DNA from 3 places in the Clostridium sardiniense genome. Region 1 is predicted to be linked to each of the others. Evidence: riboswitches for the same ligand, from Rfam matches in the RefSeq annotation. Region 1 holds a riboswitch; each other region holds the start of a gene.

Evidence for each region. A riboswitch is a leader RNA that binds a small molecule or an ion and turns the genes downstream of it on or off. The one in region 1 is predicted to bind lysine.
Region 2: another riboswitch for lysine. It lies ahead of K5V21_RS02880 (amino acid permease); the one in region 1 lies ahead of K5V21_RS11125 (Na+/H+ antiporter NhaC family protein).
Region 3: another riboswitch for lysine. It lies ahead of K5V21_RS05665 (APC family permease); the one in region 1 lies ahead of K5V21_RS11125 (Na+/H+ antiporter NhaC family protein).

What each region holds. Positions count from the first base shown of each region.
Region 1 is NZ_JAIKTU010000008.1:129,381-140,520, forward strand. Features, by position in the region: gene K5V21_RS11085 (nucleoside recognition domain-containing protein) at 1-448, shown strand, start outside; gene K5V21_RS11090 (spore maturation protein) at 461-985, shown strand; gene K5V21_RS11095 (ABC transporter ATP-binding protein) at 1,033-1,758, shown strand; gene K5V21_RS11100 (putative ABC transporter permease subunit) at 1,751-3,349, shown strand; gene K5V21_RS11105 (hypothetical protein) at 3,632-4,459, shown strand; gene K5V21_RS11110 (dicarboxylate/amino acid:cation symporter) at 4,573-5,730, opposite strand; gene K5V21_RS11115 (ACT domain-containing protein) at 5,972-6,412, shown strand; gene K5V21_RS11120 (aminopeptidase P family protein) at 6,431-7,681, shown strand; lysine riboswitch at 7,766-7,939, shown strand; gene K5V21_RS11125 (Na+/H+ antiporter NhaC family protein) at 8,059-9,771, shown strand; gene K5V21_RS11130 (Hsp20 family protein) at 9,908-10,462, shown strand; gene K5V21_RS11135 (aminopeptidase P family protein) at 10,564-11,140, shown strand, end outside.
Region 2 is NZ_JAIKTU010000002.1:231,338-242,477, forward strand. Features, by position in the region: gene K5V21_RS02855 (FUSC family protein) at 1-783, shown strand, start outside; gene K5V21_RS02860 (hypothetical protein) at 823-1,290, opposite strand; gene K5V21_RS02865 (hypothetical protein) at 1,617-2,186, opposite strand; gene K5V21_RS02870 (thioredoxin family protein) at 2,261-2,740, opposite strand; gene deoD (purine-nucleoside phosphorylase) at 2,862-3,578, opposite strand; gene K5V21_RS02880 (amino acid permease) at 3,711-5,201, opposite strand; lysine riboswitch at 5,307-5,480, opposite strand; gene trmB (tRNA (guanosine(46)-N7)-methyltransferase TrmB) at 5,830-6,483, opposite strand; gene K5V21_RS02890 (putative ABC transporter permease) at 6,561-7,346, opposite strand; gene K5V21_RS02895 (putative ABC transporter permease) at 7,412-8,215, opposite strand; gene K5V21_RS02900 (DegV family protein) at 8,403-9,248, opposite strand; gene K5V21_RS02905 (hypothetical protein) at 9,652-10,815, opposite strand; gene K5V21_RS02910 (type II secretion system protein) at 10,862-11,140, opposite strand, start outside.
Region 3 is NZ_JAIKTU010000004.1:119,853-130,992, reverse strand. Features, by position in the region: gene K5V21_RS05695 (LacI family DNA-binding transcriptional regulator) at 1-542, shown strand, start outside; gene K5V21_RS05690 (helix-turn-helix domain-containing protein) at 570-1,010, opposite strand; gene K5V21_RS05685 (serine/threonine-protein kinase) at 1,110-2,396, shown strand; gene K5V21_RS05680 (hypothetical protein) at 2,508-2,861, shown strand; gene K5V21_RS05675 (flavodoxin family protein) at 2,984-3,466, shown strand; gene K5V21_RS05670 (APC family permease) at 3,520-5,349, opposite strand; lysine riboswitch at 5,758-5,930, shown strand; gene K5V21_RS05665 (APC family permease) at 6,011-7,336, shown strand; gene K5V21_RS05660 (AbgT family transporter) at 7,687-9,225, shown strand; gene K5V21_RS05655 (glycosyltransferase family 2 protein) at 9,403-10,428, shown strand; gene K5V21_RS05650 (threonine/serine exporter family protein) at 10,450-10,932, opposite strand; gene K5V21_RS05645 (threonine/serine exporter family protein) at 10,934-11,140, opposite strand, start outside.

The DNA.
Region 1 (11,140 bases):
ACTTGCTGGAATAATGTGCTTTTGGTGCGGAGTTATGAAGGTAGCGGAAAAGAGTGGACTTACAGCACAATTAGCTAAACTTTTAAGACCTGTCCTTAGGATGTTATTCAAAGATGCAGCCAAAGATGAAAAAGCCCTTGGTGCTATAGTTATGAATCTAACTGCAAATATGATGGGACTTTCTAATGCAGCGACTCCTTTTGGAATAAAAGCAATGGAGGAAATGGAGAGATTAAATAAAGGTAGTAGTATAGCGTCTAATGATATGTCATTATTTTTAGTGATGAATGCAGCTTGTATACAGTTACTTCCTACGACTATTATTTCAATAAGGGCGGCTGCAGGTTCTAGTAACCCTGGAATAATTATAATTCCAGCGATGATATCTACTGGAGTAGCAGCAATAGTTGGGATAACTTGCTGTAAGATATTACAACGATATTTTTAAGGGGGATGTATCATGTTTGATTATATGACAAAAAGTATAATCCCTGTAGTTGTTGCAATAATACTATTTTATGGGATGATAAAGGGAAGAAAGGTTTATGAATGGTTTATAGAAGGTGCTAAGGATGGTCTTGGAGTTTGTATGAGAATATTTCCGTGTCTACTGGCTATGATAGTTGCAGTTCAAATACTTAAGAGTTCAAATCTTTTAGATTTATTAAATAAAGGAATTTCACCACTTTCAGGGGCCATAGGACTACCTGAGGAAGTTGTGCCTTTAGTATTAATAAAGCCAATTTCAGGGAGTGGAGCAGTTGGAATGTTTACAGAGATAATTAAAACATATGGAGCAGATACATTTATTGGACTTGTTGCATCAGTAATTATGGGAACTACAGAGACTATATTTTATACAATAACAGTTTATTTTGGAGCAGCAAAAATTAAAAAGATAAGACATACCCTTTGGGCAGCTATAATAGCTGATATAACTGCCATAATAACAGCTATTATAGTGGTTAATTGGATGTTATTGTAATAGGTAATACATTATGGTAACATTTAACTAAAAAAGGGGGAATTAAGTTGATTTGTATTAAAGATGTAAGCAAAACGTACAATGGGACTTTTAAGGCGGTAGATAATATTAATCTACAGGTTAAAGATGGAGAAATATTTGGACTTTTAGGGCCAAATGGAGCAGGTAAAACAACTACTATAAAAATGATAACAGGTATATCAGAAATAACTGATGGTAATATTACAATCAATAATGTGGATATAAATAAAGAGCCAGTAAGGGCAAAGGAACAATTTGGATATGTGCCTGATAATCCAGATATGTTTTTAAGATTTACAGGGATTGAATACTTAAATTTTATGGGAGATGTATATGGAGTACCAAAGGAAGAGAGAAAGGATAGAATAGAAGAGCTATCAAAAAGATTTTCAATGGAAGGTGCTTTAGGAGATAAAATTCAAAGTTATTCTCATGGTATGAGACAAAAGATGATAATAATGGGAGTTTTACTTCATAAACCTAAAGTGTGGATATTGGACGAGCCGTTAACTGGACTAGATCCTAAATCATCATATATATTAAAAGAGATGATGAGGGAACATGCCGATGAAGGTAATACAGTATTATTTTCAACTCATGTATTAGAGGTAGCAGAAAAAGTTTGTGATAGAATTGCAATTATAAATAAGGGGAAATTACAGTTTGTTGGAACTTTAGATGAAATGAGAGAAGAGTTTAAAGAGAGTGAGTCATTAGAAAAAATGTTCTTGGAGATGACAGAACATGAATAGGATTAAGATGGCAACAAAATTCTTTTTAAAAAATGCTCTTGGAGAGATGTTTAATAACAAAACGTCAGGTAAATTAATGATGGCTCTTATGCTTGGATTAGTTCTTTTATTTTCAGCACCTATATGCATGATGGTTAGTACAAATTATGAGGGTTTTAAGGCAATAAATCAAGAAGGATATCTTATATCACTTATATTATTTATGGGAAGTGCAACAACATTTCTTATGGGTATTTACACTGTGCTTAATGTCTTTTTCTTCTCAGAAGATATAGAAGTACTTATGCCAATGCCATTTAAAGCTAGTGATATTATGATAGGTAAGTTTGCAGTTACTTTATTAAATATGTATGTTTATACATGTATAATAATTTTACCTCTTATAGCATATGGTATAGAGGCTAAGATGGGAGTGCTATATTACTTATTCGCAATTATAGTTATAATAGTAAATCCAATATTACCACTTATGTTATGTTTACTAATTTCATTAATAATTATGAGATTTACTAATATATCAAGACATAAGGATATGTTTAAAACAATTTCAGGTGTAATAGCACTAGCTTTTATTGTGGCAATTAATTTCTTTTCAAATAGAGGTGCTAGTGCTACAGGTACAATTGAAGGATTATTGAAGAAAAGTAATGGGCTCATGGAGACTATGAATGGGGTATTCTTTACAAATATATTTGGTGCAAATGCATTATTATATAGTAATGAAGGTAAAGGAATAATCAATTTAGTATTATTAATTGTAGCAACTTTAATACTTACTCTTATCCTATATTATATTGGAGATAAGTTATACTTTAAGAGTATCGTTGGAATGTCAGAGACTGTAGGTAAGAGAGAAAAGATATTAGAAAATAATAAAGAATATATAAAAGAAAAATCACCACTGATAACACTTGCTATTAAGGATGTAAAGATGATATTTAGAACACCAACATTTTTTATAAATTGTGTTGTTATGATTATATATATGCCAGCAATATTTTTTATTGCCTTTACAACTGAAGGATTGCCTTTTGGTAATGAAGCCTTAGGAAGCGCAGTTATAGTTGGAGGATCTGTTTTATTTATGGCATTAACAATAGCTGGTGGCAGTGCTGCCTCTACTTGTATAAGTAGAGAAGGCAAAAACCTGATGGTATTAAAATATATTCCTATTGATTATAAAACGCAAATAAAGTCTAAAATACTTTCATCAATAATGATAAATTGTATAGGATTTTTAATTGGAGTATTTATACTTATATATTTTGATGCTCCTATAATAGCATTTATTATGAGTTTAATATTACAAGCTTTAACTATAGTTATGGTTTCTGTAATAGGTGTATATATGGATTATAGCTCTCCAAAACTTAACTGGGAGGATGAAAAGGCTTTATTTAATAAGAATTTTAAGCCTCTTATAATGTTTTTAATCTTTATTCCTATTGGAGGAATACTAACATGGCTTGCATTTAAGATAGTAAATATATATTTAATATTTGCTTTAAATGTAGCTGTAATATTATTAGTTACTATAATTGCATATAAGATGTTGATGAAGAATGGTCCTAAAGTATATGATAAAATTTAGAGAATAAATCCATGCTTGTTGAGTTTATTAAAAGATAAAGTATAAAAGTAGAGATGGCAATTAAGCTATCTCTACTTTTGTTTTAATAAAATTTAATTTACTAAAAAAATAATAAGATATTATATACATATATACTTTATAAGCATTAGAAATAGTAAAAATATAGAATAATAACGTTAATATACTAAGGTTTTTTTTAGAAATATACATACAAAATTATACATAATATAAATATATTTCATGATAAACTATTTATAATAAGATGTATTAGGGGGATTAGAGATGAAAAAGAGAGGGATTATAATACTTACTGCAACTTTAGCTATGGCAGCCACATTATCATTAATGATTAAAGATGTAACTAGTAGTGCTAATGCAACTAGCCAAGTACATACTAGTTATGGGGGAGGTTTCGGGTTTGGACTAGTTAGAGATGGGGAGGGTGAATCTGATTTATATAGTTTTAGTGATGAAGAATTTAACTCTGGAAAGGTAAATATATCAATATTTTATGAAGGGGCAGGTGAGAGAGAATTTACTATAACGCCATTATTAAACGGAGAGCCTATAAGCGTTAATTTTAATAATGAAGGGTTTAGATATGAGTATAATATTGATATAAGAAATGGACAAAATATAGTAGAAATAGAAACAGATAATATAGGTGATGGTGTATTAAGTTTCATAGCAAAAGGTGATGATACTGTATTTGGAATATATGGGTATAGTAATTATGAAAATATAGATATGGGCATAAGAAAAATAAAATATGATAGGTTAAATGATGCTAATAGTAAATTCAATTATGATATTGTAGGATATAGAGGAGAAGAGACAGAATACTCTTTTAAGGTAAAATTAGATGAAGAGAGATTTAAAGGAGATAACTATGGGTATAAGGTATTTATAGATAATAAGCTTGTAAAGATAGATGGAAAGTGGGGCAAGATATTTAAAAGAAATAAAGATGTATTACAAGATACATTTAAATTTAATCTCCCAAAAGAGAGAGGACAATACGATTTATATATAGTAAGGACTATAAATCCAATTAGTAATGTTAATCCACATGAAGAAATAATTTTTAAGTCAAAAATTATTGTTAACTAGATGTAATAATAAAGCTTTATTTTTCATAAATTATATTAACTTATAAAGAAATACAAAAATATATATTAATATAGAAAAACAGTATCAATATTAAATATTGATACTGTTTTACTCTACTTAAATTTAAATCTATCGACTATTAGTGCAATTGCATTATCTCCTGATACATTACAAGCAGTTCCGAAGCTATCTTGTGTTATATATAGTGCTATCATTAAAGCAAGCTGTGCTTCACTAAAACCTAAATTAGCTTGAAGCACTCCAAGTGCTGCCATAACTGCACCTCCAGGAACACCAGGGGCAGCAACCATAGTTATACCAAGCATTGCTATAAATCCAGCAAATTGAGGAAAAGTAAAATTCATACCGTTTAGAAGCATTACTGCTATTGAACAGCAAGTAAGAGTTATAGTACTACCTGATAAGTGAATAGTTGCACAAAGTGGAACAACAAATTCTCTAACACCTTTTGATACACCATTTTTTTCAGCAACATCAAGATTCACAGGTATAGTTGCAGCTGATGATTGAGTACCAAGAGCAGTTAAATAACCAGCAACCTGATTTTTTAGGAGAACAAAAATGTTCTTTTTACTAGCAGCACCAGCTATTAAAAATTGGAATAGTATTATACAGAATTGAATAGCTAGTATAATTAAAAATACCTTCCAAAATACAGAGAAGATAGTTTGAACTTCGCCTGTATATGTCATATTTGCAAATATCCCTAAGATATGTAATGGGATTAATGGAATAATAATTACTTTAATAACTTTTTGAACTATTTCTTGAAATTCTAAAGCCATATTATAAAGAGTACGACCTTTTTTTAATGATGATATACCAAGCCCTAAAAGAAAAGCTAAAAGTAAAGCTGTCATAACAGGCATTATAGGTGGCATATCAACTATAAATAGAGATGGTAGAAGTCCTTTTTCTGGATTACTTGCACTAAAAGATTCAGCCGCAGTAATAAACTTTGGAAAAATATTTGAAGAAACAAAAAAAGCAAAGAATCCTGATAAAAGAGTTGATCCATAAGCTAATAATGTTGTAAATCCAAGCATTTTACCAGCAGAGCCACCAAGGTCTGCGATACCACAAACCACAAATCCTAATATGATAAGTGGAATTATAAATCCAAGAAAATTACCGAATAAGGAATTAAAAGTAGCTAATACTCTTATAAATCCTTCGGGCATAAAGTTTCCAATTAATAAACCTAATATAATTGCTATTATAAGCTTAGGAATTAAACCTAATTTTTTCATATGTATTCCTCCTATGGACAAGTGTATTTTATATGATATTATAAGAATATAGAAAAGATGTCTATTTATTTAACATAAAAGTATAATATAAGGAGGAAATAAGAATAAAAAGAAGAATAACAATAATTATATGTATATTAGGAGATAATATGCCTATAAATTAGAGTAATAAGCATAAATTAAATTATACTAAAAAACAGATTGTGGGATTTGTTTTTAAAAGTACAGGGGGACGATATATATGTCAGAAGAAAAATTCTACATAGTTAATGAGAATGTATTACCAAACGTATTTTATAAGGTTATTGAAGTAAAAGAATTATTACACACAGGAAAGGTCAAGGATATTTCAGAAGGGGTAAAGAAGGTTGGTATAAGTAGAAGTACTTATTATAAATATAAAGATGCCGTTTACCCAATGGCTGAAGGAGTTAATAGCAAAAAAATAACAATTGTACTATTGCTTTCTCATGAATCAGGAGTATTATCAAAGGTATTAGACTTTATTGCAACTAGAAAACTAAATATATTAACAATAAATCAAGATATACCAATAAACATGACAGCTAATGTTACTATAACTCTAGATGTTTCTAAGATAAAAGGCGATGTTAAAAGGTTTTTATATAAAATGAGTGAAATAGATGGAGTAATAAAGGTTAGGGTATTAGCTGTTGAATAAACATTTGGAGGGATCAATATGAAAAACGAAGTATTTGAATTAAATAGGAAAAGGTTAGCAGAAAAGCTAGAGGATAATGATTTAGTAATTCTTTTTGCTGGTAATGCACCAAAGAAAACAGCAGATGAAAAATATGATTTTACACCAAATAGAAATTTTTATTACTTAACAGGAATAGATGAAGAAGATCATATACTTGTCATGGAAAAGAGTAATGGAAGTATAACTGCAAAGATGTTTATAAAGGAAATTGATGAAGAAAAAGAAAAATGGCTAGGCAAAACTATAAGAAAAGAAGAAGTATATGAAATAAATAAGATTGAAGAAGTTTTATACTTAGGAGAGTTTAAGGGTTATTTGAATAAAATTTTAAATGAGAGTGTAGAAAAAACTATATACTTAGACTTAGAAAGAGATGGTTTTAATAGCCTTCCTTCAGTAAGCAATACTTTCTGCAATGAATTAAAGAATAGATATTCACAAGTAACTATAAAAAATATATTTCCTATATTAGCTCCTTTAAGATTAGTAAAGAGTCCTGGAGAAGTAATAGAAATGCAAAAAGCTATTGATATAACAATTAAAGGCGTTAAATCAATAATGAGAAATATAAAACCAGGTATGAAAGAATATGAGCTTGAAGCGTACTTTGAATTTGAATGTAAGAGAAGGGGAGTGCGTGATTATGCATTTAAGACTATTGCAGCAGCAGGTAAAAATGCCACAATTCTTCATTATGTAGATAATGATTCAGAGGCTAAGGATGGAGATTTAATATTATTTGATTTAGGAGCACAAGTTAATTATTATAATGGGGATATTTCAAGAACCTTCCCTGTAAACGGAAAATTTACAGCTAGACAAAAGGAAGTATATGAGGCTGTTTTAAGAGTTAATGAAAGAGTAATAGATGAATTAAAATCAGGTGTGAACTTCTTAGATATTAATAAGAAGTCAAGGGATTGGATTGCTGAAGAATGCATAAAACTTGGTCTTATAGAGGATAGGAAAGATGTATCAAAATACTACTGGCATAGTATAGGTCATAGTCTTGGACTAGATACTCATGATGTTGAAAATCCAGGAAGAAATACTACTCTAGAAGCAGGTATGGTATATACAGTAGAACCTGGAATATATATAGCTGAAGAAGGAATAGGAGTAAGAATAGAAGATGATGTATTAATAACAGATGGTGGACACGAGGTTCTTACTAGAGATATGATTAAGAGTGTAGAAGATATAGAAGCATTCATGAGCAGATGTTAATAAAATAAAGATAAAGTATTAATAAATTATTGACAATAATTTGAAAATAATGTATAATAGCATTAATTTAATAAGTGAATAATGAGAAGAGGTAGAGGCGCGATATTTAAGAGTACTATCATTGAGGTAAGCACTTAGAGATGATAGAAAAGGAGATGTCGCCGAAGGATATAGCTAATGCTTTAATGCTATAATCCTGGGCTTATGTAGAATATGCATAAGACTGTCACAATTATATTGTGGTGAGCTATCATTCAACGGATTTTTACGTATATAGTAGAACCTTGAGTGTTATCTCAAGGTTCTTTTTTGCATTAAAGAGCAATAAATGATGGGCCTCTAATATTCACAAAAATTATTTTGAGGGGGATTCAATCATGAAAAAAAGAAGTTATTTAGTATTTTTATTAACATTCATCTTAATGATGAGTATGTCAACAGTTGCTTTTGCAGCAGAGGTTGATCCTGGAACTATAAATGCAGATAAATTTGGTATCTGGACGATAATTCCACCATTAGTTGCAATTGTATTAGCATTTATAACTAAAAATGTTGTTATTTCGTTATTCGTTGGGGCATTAGCGGGGTGCTTTATGCTTCAAATAGTAGATAATAATGCATTTACGTCATTAATTCAAGCATTTCTAGACTTTATCCAAAGGGTTCTAAATTCACTTGCAGATCCTTGGAATGCTGGAATTATACTTCAAGTATTAGCTATAGGTGGTGTTATAAATCTAGTTTCTAAGATGGGTGGGGCAAGAGCCATAGCAGAGGCATTAGCTAAGAGAGCTAAGACGCCAAGAAGCGCTCAAATGACAACTTGGTTCTTAGGATTATTAGTATTTTTTGATGATTATGCAAATTCACTAATTGTTGGACCTATAATGAAACCTGTCGCAGATAAATTAAAAGTCTCAAGAGAGAGACTAGCTTTTATAATAGATGCTACAGCAGCTCCAATTGCTGGACTTGCTATTATATCAACGTGGATTGGGCTTGAAGTTGGACTTATAAATGATTCATTTACTCAAATAGGAGTAGAGGTAGATGCTTTTGGAGTGTTTTTAGACACTATACCATTTAGATTTTATAATATATTAATACTTGCTTTTGTTGTAATTACAACACTTATGCTTAGAGATTTTGGACCTATGAGAAAAGCAGAGATTAGAGCAAGAAAAGGAATTAAAGATAAAAAAGCAGAGCTTGAAAGCATAACTGTAAATGAAGAGATGGAAGTTAAAGCAGGGGTAAAGCTAAGTGTATGGAATGCAATAATTCCAATTGGAACATTAATAATTTCAGCGCTTGTAAGCTTTTACTATAGTGGATATTCATCAATAATGGCAGGAAATGATGTAGCTCTTCAAGGAGTACTTACTAATTCACCATTTTCATTCCAAGCTATTCAGCAAGCATTTAGTGCAGCAGATGCATCAACAGCACTTTTCCAATCAGCAGTATTTGCATCAATAGTTGCTATATTAATGGCTGTTTGCAAAAAGATATTTACAATTTCAGAAGCCATAGATGTATGGATTGATGGAATGAAAGGTCTTATAATCACTGGTGTAATACTTTTACTTGCTTGGTCATTAAGTTCAGTAATAAAAGATTTAGGCACAGCTAAATACTTAGTTACATTACTTTCAGATTCAATACCAGTTTTCTTACTTCCAAGTATTATATTTATTCTAGGTGCAGTAATATCATTTGCAACTGGAACTGCGTATGGAACAATGGGAATACTTATGCCACTTGCAATACCTCTTGCACATTCAATATCACCAGAAATGGGGTATATCGTAATAAGTACAAGTGCTGTACTTACTGGAGCGATCTTTGGAGATCATTGCTCACCTATATCAGATACAACCATTTTATCATCCATGGGAGCGGGATGTGATCACATAGAACACGTTAAGACACAAATGTGGTATGCATTATTTGTTGGAGGAGCGACGATTTTACTTGGGTACATTCCAGCAGGATTAAATATACCAGTGTATATTATCTTACCAGTTGCTATATTAGTACTTACAGTGGCAGTAAGGTTTATAGGAAAACCTGTTGATAATGTAGAATAAAATTATTTTTAATAATATAGAATCCCACGGAAGTAAAGCCTGTGGGATTTATTTATAATTTATAAATTATTTGTGTCATCATATGTGTAAATATAATAACTTATATAGAGGAAAAATTTATATTAGGAGACGTATAATGAATAGAAATATTATGAATGGTGGGAATGACCTGACTAATATATTTACTCAAACATTTAATGCGGTTATAAACAATACTGATTTAATTGATGGAATAGTTAATAGCTTATTTAATTCGAATTTTTTGGAAGAGGTTAATGAGACTTTTAGTGAAGGATTCAATGGAGGTTATAATAATGGGGATAGTATAATAAAAGTTAATATAAGAGACGAAAACGATAAATACTTAATAGAAGGAGAATTTCCAGGAATAGATAGACAAGATATAAAAATAGATTATAAAGATAACTATATATATTTAAATGTTAAAAGAAAACAAGTATTTTCTAACGGATGTAATATGGCCATGATGGTAATGCAATTTGGAGATGAATTTAGTAGAGAATTCTTTGTACCTAATGCTGATGCTACAAAGCTTAGAGCTTCATACAAGAATTATAGATTAAGGCTAGAACTTCCTAAGTATAGGAAAGAAATAGTGGGAAATAAGAATGATAACTTAACAGAGAATGAAGATAATATTATTGATGTTGTTGATTACGAAGAAGAATAAATCTGAGATGCTTTGCATTCTCAGATTTTTTTGTTTTGGATAAGCTTGATATAAAAGTATGTATATGGGAAAATATAGTATAAGAAAAAGGGGGCAATATTATGGATATATTAAAGAGAATAGAGTCATTAAGAAGTCTAATGAAAAAAAGAGGAATAGACTATTATATTATTCCAAGTGGTGATGCTCATCAAAGTGAATATGTATGTGAGCACTATAGAGGAAGGGAATATATGTCAGGGTTTACAGGGTCAGCAGGTACTTTATTAGTGGGGCTAGATAAAGCTATACTTTGGACTGATGGAAGATATTTTATTCAGGCTGAAAAAGAACTTAAAGGTTCTAATATAGAATTATTTAAAATGAGAATACCTGGATGGCCAAGTTTACAAGAATGGCTTATGGATAATATGAATTCTGATGAAGTGCTAGCTTTTGATGGAAAGGTGTTCTCAGTAACTGACTATAAGCAATTTAAAAATATAGAACATAAAAAATCAATAAAGATAGAGAGTGATTATGATTTATTAAATGATGTATGGATAGATAGACCTAAGCTACCTATGGAGAAGATATTTATACATGATATTAAGTACTGTGGGAAGAGTACAAAAGAGAAGGTTAGCGAAGTTAGAGAGAAGATGAAAAGCTTAGGAGTGTCAAATTATATAATAGCTT
Region 2 (11,140 bases), on a different contig from region 1:
AATAAAAAAGATATTAATAAGAAATATATTACTTGGAAAAGATCTGATATTGATAGGATTAAAAACTATTTTATAAATAATTTTTATTTTGGGTCAATTAGGCTTAATTTTGCCCTTAGAATTTCTATAACCCTTTCTTTAACTATATTTCTAGGTAATATTTACTCTATATACAAGTTTATTTGGGTTGCAATTACAATAATGTCTGTAATGCAGCCCTATTATGAAGATACAATAAGTAAAGGAAAAGAAAGATTGAAGGGAAATTTTATAGGAATATTTCTTCTAATAATTGTATTAACTATTTCAGATAATAAGTATTTAACTATTATAATATTAATTATTTCTCTTTATTTAGCATATGGATTTAAAGAATATTATAAGCTTTCAACTTTTACAGCTATGGCATCCATATCTGTAGCCTCCTTAAATACTTCACTTAACGTTATAGCCATACATAGAATTATATTTATATTATTAGGTGTTATTATAGTTATAATTACGAATAAATTTTTATTTCCTTATAAACTTAAAACAGGAATATATCATCTAATTACAAAGCTATTAAAATATAATTATTTTCTGATAGATGCTTGTATTAATGATAAGCAAATAAGAATACGAGATTTAATAATATTATCTACTCTTTCTTCTGATAAATTATATATGAGAAACTTAGAATTTAAAGATAACCGTGTAAATTTAATAATTGAAGAAACCAATAAAACATTTATAAATATCGGATATAATGAACTTATTTTGAAAAAGGGGCATCAAAATTGATGCTCCCTTCAGGTGTATATAATAATGTAAAACTAAAGATTAGATGACATCTTCTGTTTCTATCTTATTACCTTTTTTATCTAATTCTCTAATCCATTTTTGTGCAATTCTTTCTTCATGTTTTTTGAAGTGTTCATACTTTTTAACTTCTTTTAATGAATGTTTTAACTTTTTATCAAGCTCCTTAGTTTCTAAATCACAATCTTGGAACTCTGCATATATTTCTCTTAAAGCTTTCATTTCAGCTCTCTTATCTTTAACTCCCTTTAGATTGTCTAAAACTCTCTTTAATTCTTTCTTCTTGCTTGTAAGCTTAGGATCTTTTCCCTCTTCTGCTATTGCAAGTAATACTTCTAATCTCTTTTTAAGATGTTTTGCTGTTATATCTTGAAATGTATCCTCTATCCCAAAGCTTCTTAAAAAGTCTTTAAATTCTTTGATATTTTCATCATCTTCTCCTGATAAAATCTTTTCAATTTCTAATTCACTAACTTCTTCTACTACCATTTTGTATTCCTCCTAATAATTATTAAGATAAATACTAATGATTCAATCTAGATCCTACCCTCTAGCCTCAACCTTTAGTGTCTATCTACCTTCTATATTCTTAATTTTACTCTTTTAAGAATACAAAAATGTGATTTTAATCACATTTGAGATTAATGATATATTAAGTGTGTAACAATACAAGGTATTTTTACTACAAATAATTAACTATTTAAATGTACTGTATACTTTAAAGACTATGTCTAAAAACTTATCCATATTTCTCTATTATTTTATACGAAAAGAACCATTTTAACTATCTATAGTTAAAATGGTTCTTTTTCCTACTATCTTCTATGCTTCCTATGAGATTTTTCATTACTATACCCATTATCATTTGATGAATTATTCATATTTTGCATAAACATCTCCATAATCCTCTTCATGTCTTCTTGATTTATATTATTAGGATTAATATTGTTTAAATTCATATTATTTGGGTTCATGTTATTTGGATTCATGTTATTATTATTCATATTATTTGAATTCCTACTATTTGAATTTCTATGATTTGATCTATGATTTCCATTGTTTTGATTCATATTTCTATTCATATTATTCATAGTATTCTGATTACCCATACCGTTCATATTTCCCATCATATTCATCATCATATTCATTAATGGATTTTGTCCTTGCATATTTGATCCTTGCATATTATTCATTTGAGGTGGCATGTTATTTCCCATACCGCCCATTGGATTTCCCATACCTCCCATTGGATTCATTCCACCAAGTAGCATATTCATAAGTCCTCCCATTGGATTTCCCATGCCTCCCATTGGATTTCCCATTCCACCCATTGGATTTCCCATGCCTCCAAATAGCATGTTTAGTAATGGATTCATACCATTCATATATATTATCCTTTATATATTAATTCTCTCTATAATATATTGGGGGTTAATTGTTTTTGCTACATTTCTTTTAGTTACTTTAATATTAATTGAATAAGTGATTTTTGAATTTCTTCTGAATACTTTCCGCTTCTAAATTCTCTAACTACATCTTCTTTTTCTTCATTTGCCAATCTATCTTTTACACATTTTGGAAACTCTATATACTTATCTATTATATTAAATTCATCATCAACTTTTAATATAGTTGGTATTCTACTCTCTCCTAAATTATTTTCTAAAAATTCTTTATAATTCTCAGTCTTAAAGAATTTAATATTTATGTTTTTATTTAATTCTTTAAGTCCTAATAATATAGGTATTGCAGTTGCTGCATCTCCACATCTAGTTTCTGAAAATACTGCAACTTTAATTTCTTTATCTATTTTCTTTAGTTTATCTAACCCATAATCACAAATTTTAGAAACTCCTGCTTGTTTTTTAATCATCTCCATTTGATCTGAAGTTGCCTCTTCTAAAAATTTATTATAATCCACTCCGTCATTAAAGTTCATATAAACACCACCCTGTAATTTATTATTAATAAGAATATCACTCACAATATTAAGTTTCAACAATTTTTATTTTTATATACAAAAAAACTTGTATCAAAATTGATACAAGCTTTATAAAATACTATGCTAATTCTAATGCAACTTTCATCATATTAGTAAATGCAAGTTGTCTTTCTTCTGCTGTTGTTACTTCACCAGTAAATGGACAATCTGATATTGTCAATATACATAAAGCGTTTACACCAGCTCTAGCAGCATTCATATAAAGTCCTGCTGATTCCATTTCCACAGCAAGCACTCCCATCTTTTGCCACTTCTTTAATCCATCTAATCCTTCTTCTCCGTAGAATACATCACTTGATAATATATTTCCTACTTTAACATTTACATTTAAATCTCTAGCTGAATTAACTGCCTTTTCTAATAATTCATAACTTGCAGTTGGTGCAAATGTTCCTGGTAAATTAAACTGACTTGCAAAGTTTGAATCTGTACATGATCCCATTCCTATTACAACGTCATGTAATTTTAAATCTTCTTGAATAGCTCCTGCTGAACCTATTCTTATAAGATTTTTAACTCCATAAAAATGTATTAATTCATAAGTATATATTCCTATTGATGGAATTCCCATTCCAGTTCCTTGCACTGATATTCTCTTTCCTTTGTAAGTTCCTGTATATCCATACATTCCTCTTACAGTATTATATTGAACAGGGTTCTCTAAGAAAGTTTCTGCTATATATTTAGCTCTTAATGGATCCCCTGGTAGAAGCACTGTTTCTGCTATATCTCCTAATTTAGCGTTATTATGTGGTGTTGGTACTAATTGTGTCATAAAACAATTCCTCCTTTGATTTTCTGTTGTTATTATAGCACATTTATAATAATTTGAAAACCTTTTCTGATATTTCATAATGAATCTCTCACTAAATTTTAGTGAGAGATTCATTTATTTATATAAAATATATTAATTTTCTTCTAAGATATTTTGAGTCACATTTTCTTCGCAAACTTCTTTAGTTACATCTCTTTTCAGCGTATCTACCTCTAAATCTACATCCTGTAACTTAACTATTTTTGATTTATGTTTTATCTTATAACAAGCCCATAAAATTATAAATAGCGGTATTCCTATATAAGATGAAATTATACCCATCCAGTCTATCCCTTCTGGTTTAATATAAGAAAAGCCTTGACCTACAATAACTACAGCACAAAGTAATAGTGCTATTATAGGACCTATAGGAAACATTTTAGCTTTGTATGGTAAATTACTTAAATCTTTACCTTGATATATATAAGCTTTTCTAAATCTATAGTGACAAGCTGCAATTCCAAGCCAAGCTATAAATCCTGCAAGTCCTGATGCTGCCACAAGCCAAACATAGACTGTACTTTCTGCATAAAGTCCTGTAAGGAAACAAGCTGATGCAATAATTGTAGTTAATATTATAGCATTTGTAGGTACACCTCTTTTATTTAATTTTGAAAATACCTTTGGTGCCATTCCGCTCTTTGCCATAGCATATAACATTCTACTTGATGCATACATTCCTGAGTTACCTGCTGATAAAACTGATGTTAATATAACTGCATTCATAAGAGATGCTGCACCTGCAATACCTGCTTTTTCAAATACCATAGTAAATGGACTTGTGCTAACTCCAGCTTGTGCTGATGGTATTATTAATCCAATAACAAGTATTGTTCCTATATAAAATATAAGTATTCTCCAAAAAATTGTATGTACTGCTTTTGGAATTGTCTTTTCTGGGTTTTCTGACTCTCCAGCAGCAATACCAATAAGTTCTGTACCTTGGAATGAGAATCCTGCAATTAAGAATATTGAAAAGATTGATTTAAAACCTCCAACAAAAGGCCCCCCATTTGCATATATATTCTTAAATCCAACTGTATCCCCATTCATAATACCAAATATCATAAGTACTCCAACAACTATAAATACAATAACCGTAACAACTTTAATTCCTGCAAACCAAAACTCAGACTCTCCATAGGCCTTTGAAGATAAAAGGTTTAATCCAACTATTACTACTAAGAAAATACTACTCCAGATTATACCTGGAACATTCGGAAACCAATATTTCATAACAAGAGATCCCGCAACCATCTCTGTTGCAATTGTTATTGCCCAGTTATACCAATAATTCCATCCAAGGGCAAATCCTAATGCTGGATCAATAAATTTAGATGCATATGCACCAAAAGAACCTGATATCGGCATATACGTTGCCATTTCTCCAAGACTAGTAATTAAGAAGTATACCATTATTCCAATTATTCCATATGCGACTATAGATCCTCCAATCCCTGCTACATGAATACTATCTCCCATAGCAAGAAATATTCCTGTACCTATAGATCCACCAAGTGCAATCATATTTAAATGCCTTGCCTTAAGACTTCTTTTTAACTCACCATTCTCTGTTTCACTCATTTAAATTCCTCCTTAGTTTATAACGAAAATAAAACCCTGAGGAAAATATCACTCAGGGTAATAAGTCAATCGTATTAATATACGTATATAAACTAATTAGGACCTTTGAATGATAGCTCTCCACAAAATATTTGTGACAATCTAGTACATATTATGTATTAGACCAGCAATACAACCTTAAAGCATCAGTTGAATACTTCGGCAAATTTACCTTTCCTATTAATTCATTGTGCTTACCTCATTAATAGTACTATTTAAATTTGCACCTCTACCTCAATTATTATTCATTTTATTTTCTTTTTTAATTATGTTCTAATTTTTTTTAAAACTCAATACTATTATTGTCCTATTTTCACTTTGTTTACATTATAAATTTATGTCATACTATTATTTTTCTTAATTATAAATGAATGATCCTCTCTATTTTACTTACTTTAAAATATATTTATAGATTATATTTTATATGGATACTATTTAATTCAGCTTTGTTCATTCATTATTCATATATACCCACAATAAATGTTATTTGTCCCTCTATTTTCCTAAAACCCTCTTTTATTTTTAAGCTCATCGCTATAATATTTAGTAATTATATAAAAAAACTACCTTAATTAAGGTAGTTTTTTTCTTATCTTGTAGCTATTAAAAACTTAGTTTTTATTCCTTGTGCAGTAAACATTTCTTCATGCTCTGTTTTAACATTTCCCTCAAAATCACTATTGTGAAGATCATATGTTATATATTTTATATTTAATCCACTCTCTTTAAAATACTCTAAAGATTCTTCAAATAACTCATCATCATCTGTTTTAAACCATATCTCACCGTTACTTGTAAGGAATTTTTTATAATTTTCTAATTGTCTAGTATGAGTAAGCCTTCTCTTTTTATGTCTCTCCTTTGGCCATGGATTGCAGAAATTAATATATATTCTTTCTATACTATCTTCTTCTCCAAGTATTTCATCAATTAATAAAATTTCCTGTGCCATAAGTTTAACATTATCTAAACTTTCTCCTAGCTCTTCAAAGGCTTTTTCTATATTTCTTTTTGCTAATACTAAAACTTCATCTTTTATATCTATAGCTATATAATTAATATTCTTATTGTGTGATGCATGTACTGCCATAAATGTACCTTTTCCGCATCCAAGTTCTAAATAAATAGGTTGTTCCTTTTTATAAGAATTATTCCATTTTCCTTTTAATTCTTTTGGATCTACTATGAAAAAGTCACATGCTTCTAACTCTGGTCTTGCCCAAGGCTTTCTTCTCATTCTCATCTTTATGTTCACTCCATTTTTATAATTATCATTCCTATTATACATATTTTAAATATTATTAACAATAGAAATTAAAATTACTTATTATCTATAAGATTTTTAAGTTCTTTAAAGTGAATATGTTCTTTATTGTACTTTGCATGTGGGAAAGCTTTTAAAACTCTTCTATTTTGTTTTGCTTCATTTTTAAGTGAATCTAATTTTATCATAACCTTATTTAACATATCTATATTTTGTCCACTATTTTTTCTAGTAGCAATCTCCATCTTAATCTTTTCAAATTCAGCTTCTGTAAATTGCTTAAACTCTATATTTAGATCCTTTAAGTCACCCTTAATATTTTTAAGTCTATCCAAATGCTCCTTTAAGTGAATTAAGTGTGCTACCGTAAATGTTAAATCTATAATAAATATTATAATTATAATAGTTGACAATGGATATATTATACTTGATGGTATACTACTTACAGAATCTCTAAGCATAGGTTCTAAGATTTCTACTATAAAAAGAGCTAATACTCCAAAGAATATAGAATTTTTTAGGCAAACCCTACCATTTATATTGAATTTATAAGTAGAATAATCCCACCACTTCATATGAAATAATTTTTCAAGAACATAAGAGGTTATATATTCTAATACAGATGCTAATATCATTCCTCCTAAAAATACTTTAATTGGACTATTACCTATTCCATGAAGAAATTTAATTACTATAACTCCTCCAAATCCATATATAGGACAAACTGGACCATATAAAAAGCCTCTATATGTAAATTTCTTATCTATTATAAAACAATAAATTGTTTCAGCAACCCACCCTAAAAAACTATAGATTGTAAAATATATTACAATTTCTCTCAAAATAAAAACACCTCCATTATATATAATTATATACCTATGAAGATGATTTATGTTTAATGATTCTGTTAATTTTGTTTTCTATTCCAATAGTCAGCTATACTATCTTTTAATTTTTTAAATTGTTCCCCATATATGTTGGATCTCATATCTGGGAATGCTCTCATTAATCTATTTTGTATACTTGATTTAAGTTGCATTTTCTTGAAATTATTATAAGTATCTTCAAATTTAAATTTGAAATTCTTAATATCTTCTGTCATCTTAAGCTTATTAAAAACTTTATTAAATTCAATATCATTAAATTTATCCATTGAAATCCCTAAACTTTTTAATTCCACATTAATTTGTGTAATTTTTCTAAGCATCTCATTCATATCAACTAATGAAGTAACTGTAGCAATTATATCTACAATAAATATAATAATTATGATTGCAGCAGATATAAATACATATTTATCTGGTATTAATGAAATTTTCTCTATAACAAATGGATTAAGAATTTTAATTAAAAATAATGATAAAAATCCAAATATAACTGAATTTAATACACAAATACGACCCTTATAATTTAATTTATAGTTTGAATAATCCCACCATTTCAGGTCAAATGCATTTTCTAATATAACAGCAGTAATATATTCTATTGCTGTAGTTATAATTACTGCCATTACAAAAAGCAATAACATATTTCCTTTAAATCTATCTAATAACCATATTACTAACATTGCACCAAATCCATATACTGGGCATACAGGACCATTTAAAAATCCTCTATTTACCCATACCTTATCTATAGCTGCGCAATATATACATTCACATATCCACCCTAAGACACTATAAACTGTGAAATATAAAATTAAATACGCCATACCTCTATCTCCTAATCTCCTTTTTTGTTTTATTGTTAATTATGTTAAATTTTCTTTAATTTGAACTCTCTTTATAATACACTTTTTAGTACTCAAATTCAAACAATGAAGCAAAAATAAAGGAAAATTTAAGAAATCTAAAGAAAGTATAAAAAAATTAAAAGGAGTATATTATATACTCCTTTTTCTATCTTTCTTCAAGTATAGCCATACCAAGTGCTCCTGGGCCTGTATGAATCCCCATTGCAGCACCAATTTCTTCTAATGATATTTCCGTTATATTTGGCATATCTTTTACTGAATCATAAAAGGTCTTTGCTTCATCATCAGCATCACCTGATAATATCCACACTCTACATTTACCTTTAGCTAGATATTCATCTAATATTTCTTTCATCTTTGAAATAGCTTTTTTTCTACCTCTAGCTTTCATGTAATTATATAGTTCGCCCTCATCATTTGATGATACTATTGGCTTTAAATGTAACATTTCACCAATAGTTCCAGCTACTTTTCCTATTCTGCCACCTTTTTTTAAATACTCTAAAGTTGCAAAAGTTATATATCCGTGAGTACGCTTTCTTATATCTTCAAGCGACTTTAATATTTCTTCTAAAGGTTTGTCCTCTTTTATGAGTTTTGCAGTCTCTATAGCAATTACTCCTTGAGGATACCCTAATGTTCTTGTATCAAAAAAGTGAAAGTTCAATTCGTGATGAGCTTCACATATTAATCTTATACTATTATATGTTCCTGATAACTTACTTGAAACAGTTATTACTATAGCATCAGTATAACCCTCATTTTTAAGTCTCTCTATTAAATCTTCAGTATACTTTAAATCTGGAAGTGATGTAGTTGGCACTTCTTCCTCTAAATTTGCATACATTTCCTTGGGAGTGATTGTAATTTTATCTAGAAATTCTTTATCCTTGTATATTATTCTCATTGGTAATAATTCAATATTATATTCTTTTAATGTAGCTAAACTTAAATCACAGCTACTATCAGCTATTAACGCAATTTTCTTCAAAAATCATTCCTCCTCTTTTGTTATTTAAAATAATATCACAATATTCACACTTTAACAATAATTTAAGTGTATTTTTGTTGTTTTTTGTCTTATATTGATACATATTGGATATTTTCCAGTTCAAAATTAAAAATTTATTTTAAATAAACACTATAAAATATATTATAATTTAAAAAACCTTCCACAGCTTATATATTCTTATTTCCAGCTATATTTTTATTTTATAAAATAACTACTCTACTGATAAAATATTGCCATCACTTCCAATAAATTAATACTATCATACATATATATCTTCAATAAAAATTATATTTGAACAAACTATTAACTAGGCTTACAATAAACGTTTACTTAATCTAAAATAAAAAATATTATAAAAATAGACCTAACTAATTAGTTAAGTCTATTTTGTAAACTTTTCCAGTATATTTTTTATAGAACTTTGTGAATATGTAAATTGTTCATAAGCCTTAATGTTTGAGTAATTATCTATAGTAATTCTATTTCCAGCAATTAAACTTATTCTATTATTTATTTCTGCATTATCTAACTGTATTGAATCAGTAGAATATATAAAAAATTGATTCTCTCCTGAACCCTCTAATAGAGAAATATATAGATTCCCCTGTAATGTTAATTTACCATTGCATAAAATTACATAATTATCATAGCTTGAATCAATTGCTATTACTGCTGCCGAGTAATTTTTCAATGTATCATCATTTAATTCACTTAATCTTGCAAATTCATACCCATTATTATTTATTAAAATAACATTATTTTTTGATACCCAGCTTTCTGCTTCTAGCCACTTAATTTCTTGTCCTAAGTCATACACATTTGCATCTCTTTGTCCAAACTTTAAATTTAATCCATCTACTCTCTTCATACCATTATTGATATTTTTAGTATTATAAACATAAGAATCATTAATTTTATCATCAGGTAAAAATTCATCTAATTGCTTGTCTGCATTAACAGTATTACTTTTAAGGACTCCTTTTATATTAAAAGTTGAATCTTCTAATATAACAAACGAATTATCACTAACATTGAAATTATTTGTATTTAATAAAGTAAGTCCTGAACTATTATTTAAAAATAGCTGTATCCTTTCTTCTTTTGTTAGATTATTTTCCAATTTCATTATTACTTTACTTTGCTTTATACAGTTATTATTATCTTTATGCGCTGTTGCACTTATAGTATAACTTTTATCTCCATTATTTTTTAATGTAATATTATAATTATAAAAATTCAGTTTATTTTCTTCATTAATATTATTTCTTTCATTAAAATTACTATCACTAATCTTCTTTTGTATATATTCATTTGGAATATCTTTACTACTTCCTGAGCTAATATTTTTATAATTTTTATCATTTATTAAATAATATTCTCCGATATTAAGTGCTGACATTGCTGCTGTTTCAATAGCTTCTTTCTTCATTTCTTCATTGTTTGTTTTACTTGTATTTACTATATACGAATAAACTGCTAATCCTGTTATAAGTAACGCTGTTAAGGTTAATAAAACTACTACTAGGGCTGATCCTCTTTTTTTCATAGTTTTCACTCTTTCCTATCTAAGCTTTATTTTATTAATATGATGTCTATTCAAAAAACTTTGAAATATAAAATTTAGTTGTATCTGTTTTACTATATTCCCCATTTATACTTAATGGTCCATAAATATAAACACTTCCTCCAGAAACTAAACTACTATTTCTACACTTAACTGAACTTAAATTTATATTTTTGCTTGTATATATTAACATATTATTTACTGTACAATTATCTAAGTTTATCGATAAATTAGTTAATAAGATATGACCATTATTTTCATCCCTTATTATAGCCAAAACATATTGACTTAATCCTCCATTTATTTC
Region 3 (11,140 bases), on a different contig from region 1:
GAGGCAAGTGGGTTAAAACAAACAATTATGATATAACTAAAGAAGCAATTACTAAATTAGTAGAAAAAGGGTATAACAATTTTGTGCTTTTAACACAAGATCCAAATATGTTAATGGTTAGAGTGGAAAGAATGAATGGGTTTATAGATACACTAGAGGAACTAGGTGTAAATTATAAAGTTCAAGTAATTGATGATAATATTACAAGGGAAGAGCTTAATGAAGTAATAAATACAAATATTGATTTAGATAGAAAAAATTTAATATTTGCTGTAAATGGAAAGGTACTTCAGAAATCTTATGATTATATAAAGACTCAAAATTTAAATATACCAAATAATGTTGGGCTTATAGGATTTGATGATTGGGAGTGGACTAGGTACGCTACTCCAACAGTAACAACAATATCCCAGCCAACATATGAAGAAGGTAAGTGTGCAGCAAGAATTCTAATTGATTCTATTGAAGAAGAAAATTTAGAAAATAAAAATTTAATACTTAAATGTAGTATAAACTGGAATGAATCAACAGATTTAAAATAATAAAGAACGTGAATTATATCACGTTCTTTATTCATCTCTAAATGCAAAACTTTCATTAAGATTAAATAAGAATTCATTTGCATCTGCAACGGATAGACCTTTATTTATTGCAAATATTAATGCGCTATCTCTCGGATCCTTAGCATATAATTTACCAACTTTTGCAATTGCAAGAGCTCTTTCAGTTTCATCTAAGTTAAGTTTAGCACTTATACAAAGTTTAATTATTTTATCACGACTAGGATTCTTATCTCCACTTAATATTTGGTATCCATAAGTTCTACTAATATCAGCTTTATTAATAAGCTCACTCTTTTTAATTCCTTTTTCTTCACATTTATTTAGTATATATTTTGCAAAATCTGTATAAGTATATTCATCTATAGAATCTATATAATTCTCTAATTCTTTAATATTTTTTGTGTTTTTAAGGCGATCTAGTAATTCAGTTGTATTTTTTTCATTCATTATTATATATTCACTCCTTAGGATTAAATTGTAAGGTGTACAAGTAATATGATATAATTCTTTAGGGGTAAAATCAATATTGTAAGGGGAAATAGAGTTATGGATAATCTTGTTTTAGAATACAAGCTTTCTTGTTATAAAGAACTAACTAAATTAAATGAGAACAATAAGAGTAAGATATATTTAGTTAAAAATACTAACGATAAAAAGATTTATATAAAAAAGATTTTAACTAATTATAATTTTAGAATATATGAAACTATAAAAGAAATGAATTTTAAAAATTTACCTAAAATATATGAAGTATTTAGAAATAATGGATCTCTAATAGTTATTGAAGAATATATTCATGGGGATACTTTAAAAGGAATAATAGAGGATAAGGGAATTATTAAAGAAGAAAAGGTTATAGATTACATAATATCTCTTTGTAGTGTATTAGAACAACTACATAATATGAATCCTCCAATTATACATAGAGATATAAAGCCATCAAATATAATTATAAGTAGTGATGATGTATTAAAATTAATAGATTTTGATGTATCTAGAGAATATAAAGAGGGCATAAATGAAGATACTAAAATTCAAGGTACAGAAGAGTATGCACCTCCTGAACAATTTGGTTTTATACAAACTGATGGAAGAAGTGATATATATTCAGTTGGAATACTTATGAATGTGCTTACAACAGGAACTTATCCTAAAAATAAGCTTAATAATGGGTATCTACAGAACATAATAAAAAAGAGTATTGAATTTTCACCATCTGATAGATATCAAAATGTAAGTGAATTAAAAAGAGATTTGCTAATGCTTAAAGAAGAATTTTATAAATCAGTAGATAATATTGATGAGTCTATTGTGGATAAAAATAAAAAAGTGAATTTGTTAGATCTTAATAAAGAAATGAATTTACTAGATCTTAATAAAGGAGATGATGACCCTACTTTAAATGTAAAATTAGAAAATGTAGAAAGTAATTCTGAGGATATTAATAAAAACACATCAATTACTGATGACATTAAAGGTATAAATAAAAGCGGATATAAAGTTTCTATAAAAAACTTTTATAAAATAATTCCTGGCTTTAGGACAGGGGTATTATGGAAGAAAATATTAGCATGTTGTGGATATGGATTTTTAGTGATTGGACTATTTACTCCGACAGAAACTGAAGGCATTAAATCTGCATTTTTAGAAAACTTATACATGGTAGTATCTTTATTAGCACTTATATTTTTATATTCTAATTTTATTAATATTAAAGTTAAGTTACCATTATTAAAAAGTAATAATAAGTTTAAAGTGTTAGGTGGATATATTTTATATACAATAATTATATTCTTTATATTAGGATTACTATTGGAAACTAATAAAATTTAATTTGTATGCTGGTAGCAGACCATAAAATTAATAATGTAATTTATAATAATACCTGTAGCAAGAAGTAATAAGCTACAGGTATTATTTTTATTCATTAGGAGGTATTATAAAATGGAAAAGAGAAGTAAGGTATTAATTATATCAGCGGTACTTGGAGTATTATATTCCATATTTTTAGTAGTTAATTTTGGAGGTGCTATATCTGGAGCATCATCAGATGCAGAAGCTTTAGGAGGTGCTATAGCAACAGCTTTAGTAACACCACATATGATCTGTATTGTTCTAGCAACTATATTTAATGTAATAGGGGCAATTAAAAGTAAAGCAGGATTTGCATTAACTGGTGCTATTCTTTACTCTGTAGGAGGAGTATTATTCTTAATGTATATTCCTTTTGTAATACCTATGATAGTTTTAAGCTTTGTAGGATATGCAAAGGTTAAAAAAATAGTTAAATTATCATAAAGTTATATATGAAAAGGTTAAAGGCTAAGCATTGTTAAATAAACAAAGCTTAGCCCTTTTTGATATATAATATGAATAGGTGTAATATAAAAAGAGAGATTAAGGATATTAAGGAGGAAAGTATGAAGGTTTCAATTTTATATGATTCTAAAAGTGGACATACTAGAGAAGTAGGGGAGATAATAAAGAAAGGCATTGAAAGAGTAGATGGAATAGAAATAAAATGTATGAATATTGAAGAAATTGATAAAGAATTTTTAGATGAGAGTAAAGGAGTAGTATTTGGAACACCAACATATCTTGCAAATACTACTGCAAATATGAAGAAATGGCTTGATGATTCTCATGATATAAATTTAGAAGGTAAATTAGCATCATTTTATGCAACAGCAGATTATATATGGGGTGGTGCAGACACTGCTATTTTAACTTTAATAAATCAGATAATAGTAAAGGGAATGCTTATTTATTCTGGTGGAGCAGCTCTTGGAAAGCCATTTATACATTTAGGATATATAAGTGTAAATGGAGTAAATGATAAAGATATAGATACACCTATGATATTTGGAGAAAGAATAGGTAAAAAAGTTAAGGAATTATTTTAAGTTTTTAAAATAAAAAATAGCCATAAAGATATTTATATCTCTATGGCTATTTTTTATTTAATTATATAAGGTATTGTTGCTAGTGCAACACTTTTTCTAGTTAATAAAGATGCTCTAAGTATTAGAGTAATTTGATTATGAAGGAAGTTATCATGAATTTTAGGGGAAACTAGTTGAGGTAACACAACTAAGACTTTCTCATCACTTGATAAGTCCTTGCACATTTGATCTATATATTTAATAATTGGATTACGTATTTCTCTATAAGGTGATGATAATACTGTAATTTCATTTTTAAATCCAAATTTTTTAAAATCATCAATAAGCTTCTTCGTTTTATCTTCATTTGTAGATATATGAAGAATTGTTATATCTGAAGATATTGACTTAGCATAATTATAGCATTTAACAAAACTTTTATTTAAAGAATCAATAAGTAAAACAACCCTATAATTTGTAATATCTGATTCATAGGTTTTAAGAGTTTCTCCTTCATTTATCTTAAGTTCAGAATAAGTTACATCATAGTATTTTTTTATTCTATACATTATAAAGACTATAATAGGAATTATTATGCAAATAATCCAAGCACCTTCAAGAAATTTAGAAACTGTTATTATAATTAAAGTAATAGCACTTACAATAAGTCCTAGACCATTTACTAAAGCTTTATGCCTCCATCCTTTAGGTCTTCCTTTAAACCATTTAACTAACATACCACTTTGAGCAATTGTAAATGAAATAAATACTCCAATTGCATAAAGTGGAAGTAGTAAAGATAAATCTCCATTAAAAATAATTACTAATAGTATTGAAACTACTGACAGCAAGATGATTCCATTTGAGTAACCAAGTCTTCTTCCGATTTTACTTAATTGTCTTGGAGCAAATCCATCCCTTGAAACTATTGATAATAATAATGGTAGTCCTGAAAAGGCAGTATTTGCAGCCATAAGTAATATTATTGCAGTTGTAAACTGTATTATATAGTAAAATATATTATGACCAAATATTTGAATAGCTATTTGTGATATCTGTGTTTGTTCAGGATTTGGTATAGCATAATATATTGTTGATAGGTAGGATAATCCACCTAAAATTAAAAATACTAAAAGCCCTAATAAATAAAGTACATGCTTTGCATGTTTTTGTGAAGGCGCTTTAAATGCTGGAACAGCATTACTTACGGCTTCAATACCAGTAAGGGCAGTGCATCCAGAAGCAAAGGCCTTTAAAAATATTAAAATTGTTAAATTCTTTGAAAAGCTTGGCAAGCTATATAGTGGTTTAGGAGTAAATCCTAAAACATGTACTTTATATATACCTACAACAATCATAAAAAGTATTGCTATTGCAAAAAGATATGTAGGTACACCAAAAAGCTTTGATGCTTCTCGTATCCCTCTTAAATTACCTATAGTTAAAAAAAGTATAAGTCCTAGTGTTATTAACACTCTATAGTTATAAAGTGAGGGAAAAGCTGATGTTATAGCATCCGTACTTGCAGTACCACTAACGGCTACAGTTAAAATATAGTCGACTATTAATGCTGATGCTGCAAGTAAACTAGTCTTTGTACCAAAGTTATCTTTGGCAACCATATAAGCACCGCCACCAGCAGGGTAGCAATCAATAACTTGCTTATATGAGCAAATTAAAAAGAACATTAATAGTATTATGGCAATTGTAACAAATAGCATATATTTAAAGGCTAATAAGCCCGTTACTGGCAATAATACTCCAAGTATTGCACCTCCAGCATATGCTACAGATGATATTGCATCACTTGATAATATAGGCAATCCCCATAATGTATTAAATGTCTGATTTTTTAAATCTTTTGTCATTAATGGTTTCCCAATTAAAATTTGTGAAATATTCATAAGTACACCTCTAAAAAACAATTTGTTACGATTATAAGTGCTATTATTGAACTAGCTATTAACATTCGCTACCCCTACATTAAATAAGTGTGAAATTTTTAAAAATAAAATCCAGTTTAAAATAAATAGAATTATATATTCAATTTATAAAGTTAAAGAAAAAATCATAAGAGATAATTAATTTATTATATATTGAAATAAAATTATAGAATTGGAAAATAATAAAAATAAACAAAGTATCAAGGAAATGTAAGTTGAATTATGGAATATATTAATTTGATCATTAGGAATTTATAAATTAATGAAAACTTTTAGAATATGATAACTACAGGGATTTGATAGACTTAAAAATTATTTGACATTTTCTGAAATTTTGTCTAAAATTACAATGTCATAATATAATGAATCGGGTAAGATAGAGGTCGCAATAATAATAAGTAATATTAATGAGGAAAGCACTTTGAGTTAATATAAAAGGTATTGTTGCCGAAGTATATAATTAATGCTTTGAGATTATATACTGGGTTTACATAGAATATGTGTAAAACTGCCATAAGAAATTGTGGTGAGCTATCTTTGCGTTTGTAGTGAATATATACAAGCTCAAAGACAGTAGCTCTTTTGGGCTTATTTTTTTACTCTAAAATTGGGAGGGGACAAATTGGAAGAAAGAAACTTAAAAAAAGAGATTAGTCTATTTATGGCCACCATGCTTGTTTGTGGTAATATGATTGGATCTGGTGTATTCATGCTTCCTGCAACATTAGCACAACTTTCAGGACCACTTGCAACAATAATTGCTTGGATTATAACATCAGCTGGATCAATATTAATAGCGATATCTTTTGCAAATCTTGGATCAAAGTATCCAACGACAGGTGGAGCATATCAATATACAAAAATAGCATTTGGAGAATTTACAGGATTTTTAAGTGCATGGCTTTATTGGAATGGTTCATGGATTGGAAATGCAGCTATAATTGTAGCACTTTCAAGCTATAGTTCAGCAGTTATTCCAGCACTACGGGACCCATTTATTTCAATAATATATACAAGTGCTATTTTATGGTTTTTTACTATAATAAATATTATTGGGGTTAAAAAGGCTGGAAAACTTCAAACTATAGCAACTGTATTTAAAATTGCATTCTTTGCTATATTTATAATAGTAGCTTTCCTAAACTTTGATGTAGCAAATATTATGCCTTTAATTCCAGATGGAAAAGGATTTTCAACAATTTCACTTGCGGCAACATCAACACTTTGGGCTTTTGTAGGACTTGAAAGTGCAACTGTTACTGCTGGAGAAATAGAGAATCCAGAGCAAAATGTTAAGAAAAGTACAATTTATGGAATGATAATAGCAGCTGTAATTTATATGTTAATTAGTGTAGCGAGCATGGGTGCTATGCCAAACGGAGAACTTGCAAATAGCCAAGCGCCTCTTACTGATATATTAAGCAAGATTTTAGGTAGTTCAATTGGTAAACCAATTACAATTGCAGTAGTTATATGTATACTTGGAACAACTATAGGATGGCTTCTTTCAACTGCACGTGTTGCTTTTGCAGCTGGAGAAGATGGAGTATTCCCTAAATTTTTTGGAAAACTTCATCCTAAATATGGTACTCCTGCAAATGCTTTAATAGTGGGATCAATATTAGTAAATATATTATTAATTATGAATTTCCAAAAGAGCATGGTTTCAGCATTTACATTTATAACTATACTTGCAACACTTTCGTTTTTACCAATATATCTTTTAACATCAGCAGCAGAAATAATGTTAATGTTTAAAGGTGCAAAAGAATTTAACTTTAAGATTTTCATAACAAAAGCTATAGTTCCAATTTTAGCTTTTATATATTCAATATGGACAATATATGGATCAGGTGCAGAAACTGTAATGTGGGGCTTTATATTAATGCTTATAGGGGTTCCATTTTATATATATAATTATCATAAAAATAAAATTAATAACAATTAAGATATTATTTTTAAGAAATTATAAATACCTTTTTATTCTAAAAAGAATAAAGAGGTATTTTTTTTATGAAAAATATGTCCGCCATATAGATACAAAAAATAAAGAATGTGCGAAAAATAGATATGTAACAAAATAAGTCTGATAATGAATTGATAATAAAGTTGAAGTAATTTTAATAAAATGTTAATTAATCGAGGAAAAATATTGAATTTACGAAGAAAGTCATAAAGAAGAGGTAAAAAATACTTTAAATTTCAAATATAGAAATAAAGATGATATAATTAAAAAGAAATTATGAATAAATTAATAATAATATGTCTAAATAATAAACAAGGAAAAGGGGTTTAGAAATGAAAGAAGGGAAAAAACAAAAAGGGTCTTTTATTGAAAAGGTTGGGAAAAAGATACCAGATCCAGTAATAATATTCATGGTATTATATGCAATAGTAATTACTGCAACTATATTCATGGGTGGAATAAAATTTGAAACTTTAGGTGCAGATGGTGGAACAGTTGCTTATGAAATAAAAAATATGTTCCAAGCAGAAAATTTTAGATGGATATTTGATAATGCACTTTTAAATAACTGGCTTGCTTATGGTGGCGGAGTTTTAGGAACAATACTTATTGTAATGCTTGGAGTTGGACTTGCAGAAGAGTCAGGATTATTAACTACATTAATTAAGAAAATAGGACTTAAAGTATCAGATAAATTTTTACCTGTAGTTTTAGTTTTCTTAGGAATAATGAGTAGTATTGCAACAGATGCTGGATACATAATATTAATACCACTTGCTGGACTATTATATGTTGGATTAAAGAAAAATCCATTGATAGGTATGGCAGCTGCTTTTGCTGGGGTATCAGCTGGATTTAGTGCTAACTTAATACCTGGAACTCCAATTGATGTTATAGTTGGTAATAATGCTAAGATATTTGCAGAGGGACAAGGTGTTCCATTTTTATCACAAAGTGGACAAGCATTAAATCCTGCTACAATGCATTATATATTTATAGTAGCATCAACTGTTTTGTTATCAATGGTTGGATACTTTATTACTGCTAAATTCATAAAACCGAGATTAGAAAAAGAAACGTATGTTGTTCCAGAAGATATGGACTTATCAGATTTCTCAGTTAAGGTTGAAGAAAACAAAGGATTAAAATTTGCAGGATTTGGTTTTTTAATAGGATTAGTTTTAGTTGCAATTCTTTACTTTGGGCCATTAGCACCTTTTATAGGAGAAGATGGAGCAAAAGTTAATCCGTTTATGGATAATGTTATATTAATAATTACATTCTTATTCTTTATGCCAGGATTATTCTATGGTAGAAAGGTAGGCAAGTTTAATAATGCTATGGACATAGTAAGAGCTATGTCAAAGCAAATGGGTGGAATGGGATATGTTTTAGTCTTAACATTCTTCTCATATAATTTCTTAGCACTACTTAGTTATTCAAATATTGGAACTTATATAACATATTTAGGAGCATCATTCCTTCAAGGACTTGGTATAGATAAATATCCAATAGTTCTTTTAATAGGATTTATTATAATAACTTCAATAATAAATCTATTTGTTGGTGGACTAACATCAAAGTGGATGTTACTTGGACCTATATTTATTCCAATGTTATATCAAGTTAACAATAATTTAACTCCAGAGTTTGTATCAGCTGCATATAGATTAGCAGATTCATCGACAAATGTTATTTCTCCACTTATGTCATATGCTGGAATAATACTTGTATTTATGAGAAAGTATAAGCCGGAATATACATTAGGAGATATGATCAGATTAATGTTCCCATATTCAGTTGGATTCTTAATATGTTGGACAATTCTATTAATTGGATTCTTTGCATTTGGAATTCCATTAGGGTTTTAGCTAAAAAAGACTTCAGTTTATTTAAACTGAAGTCTTTTTTACTGAATATTATTTTTTATAATCATAAAATAATTTAACATAAATTACCATGGCAATTAATATCTTTATAATATATGAGTAATATTACATAACTTTTTTAGATGTAATACAAAATTAAAGATTGAGAGGGGTTTTATTATGGAAAAGGCTTTAATTAGTCTTTGTATGATATGTAAAGATGAGGAAAAAACAATAGGAAATGCATTAGAAAGTGTTAAAGATATGGTTGATGAGATAATAGTTGTAGATACAGGATCCACTGATAGAAGTATGGACATTGTAAAATCATATGGAGGAAAAGTATATAAAGAAAAATGGATAGATGATTTTTCCTATGCTCGAAATATATCTATAGAAAAAGCTAAGGGAGAATGGATTTTAGTATTAGATTGTGATGAGATAATAAATGATGAAGGGAAAAGAAGAATTTTTAATTATATAAAAGATAATAAAAAAGATAAGGGAATAAGTCTTAGAGTAGTCTCATTCATAGATGGAAAAAGAAGATCCATAGATAATTCTATAAGACTTTTTAGAAATGATAGTGCCGTAAGATTTAAAGGGAAAATACAAGAGACTGTTAAAGATAGTATTATAAAAAAATATGGTGAGGATGCCTTATCATTTAGTGATACTCAAATTTTTCATTATGGAAATGATAAGAATTTAGTAGATGTTGATAATAAGAGTAAAAGGAATATTTTAATACTTGAAAATTATGAAGATGAAAAAAAAGATATATATTACTTTTTTAGACTGGGCAATGAATTTGGAAAGATTGGAAATTTCAAGAATGCTTTAGAAAACTATGATGAAGCTATAACAAAAATTAAAGAAGAAAAAAATAAAGATATAGTAGAGTTGATACCAAGACTTATAATAAATAGAAGCAAAGCTCTTCATCAACTAAAAATGTATAAGGAGGAAGAAGGATTTTTAAAAACTTATACTAAAAAATATGATGATTTTAGAGATCTATATTTTATGGAGTGTCTTCTGAGAATTGAACTTTGTGAGTTTGGTAAAGCTAAAAAAGCATTAGATAATTATGTTAATACAAGAATTAATATAAAATATCCATCAAGTGAATTTGATGAAATTATTGATATAGATGAGCTAAGTGAAAAATTATGTAGTATTGATATGATTTTAATTGATGATTAGAATAAATAAAAGATTGAGAAATTATTTCTCAATCTTTTTAATTTTTTGAAACTTTTTAAGCGTTACTTTACTTTTAAGTTTTACTTTATAGTATTGTCTAGTTATAGTTGACACAAATATAACCCCAAGTGCTAAGGCTCCTGCACTAGCTAAGGTATTAATTCCAAGTTCAAGGGATTGCATAACATCTCCAGTAACAGCTTGATACATAGTATAATACATTCCAGAACCAGGAACTAAAGGAATTAGTGCACAGGCAACTAAAGTAGTAACTGGGGTCTTTAATTTTCTTGCAAGTATTTCAGAATAAGTACTAAAAACTACTGCAGATAAGAAAAAGTTTGTTGTAGTTGAAAAATGAACTTCAAGTCCTAAGGCATAAACAAACCAGCTTATACCTCCACCGATTGCTGCAAAAAATAAGTTTCTTCCATGGATATTAAAAATTATTCCAAATCCTAAAGTCGCTATAAATGCATATATGGTTTGTAGGGCAATAGTCATATTAAACACCTCCTAAAACCTTAAGCCAGAAGCTTATGACACTACCTGTACCTACAGCTATTGCAATTGCAACTATAAAAGCTTCACTAGCCTTTATAATTCCACCTAAGTAATCGCCAGCTATAGTATCACGTATAGCATTTGTAATTGCAAGACCAGGAACCAAAATCATTATAGCTCCGATTATAGTTTCATCTATATTCCTTAT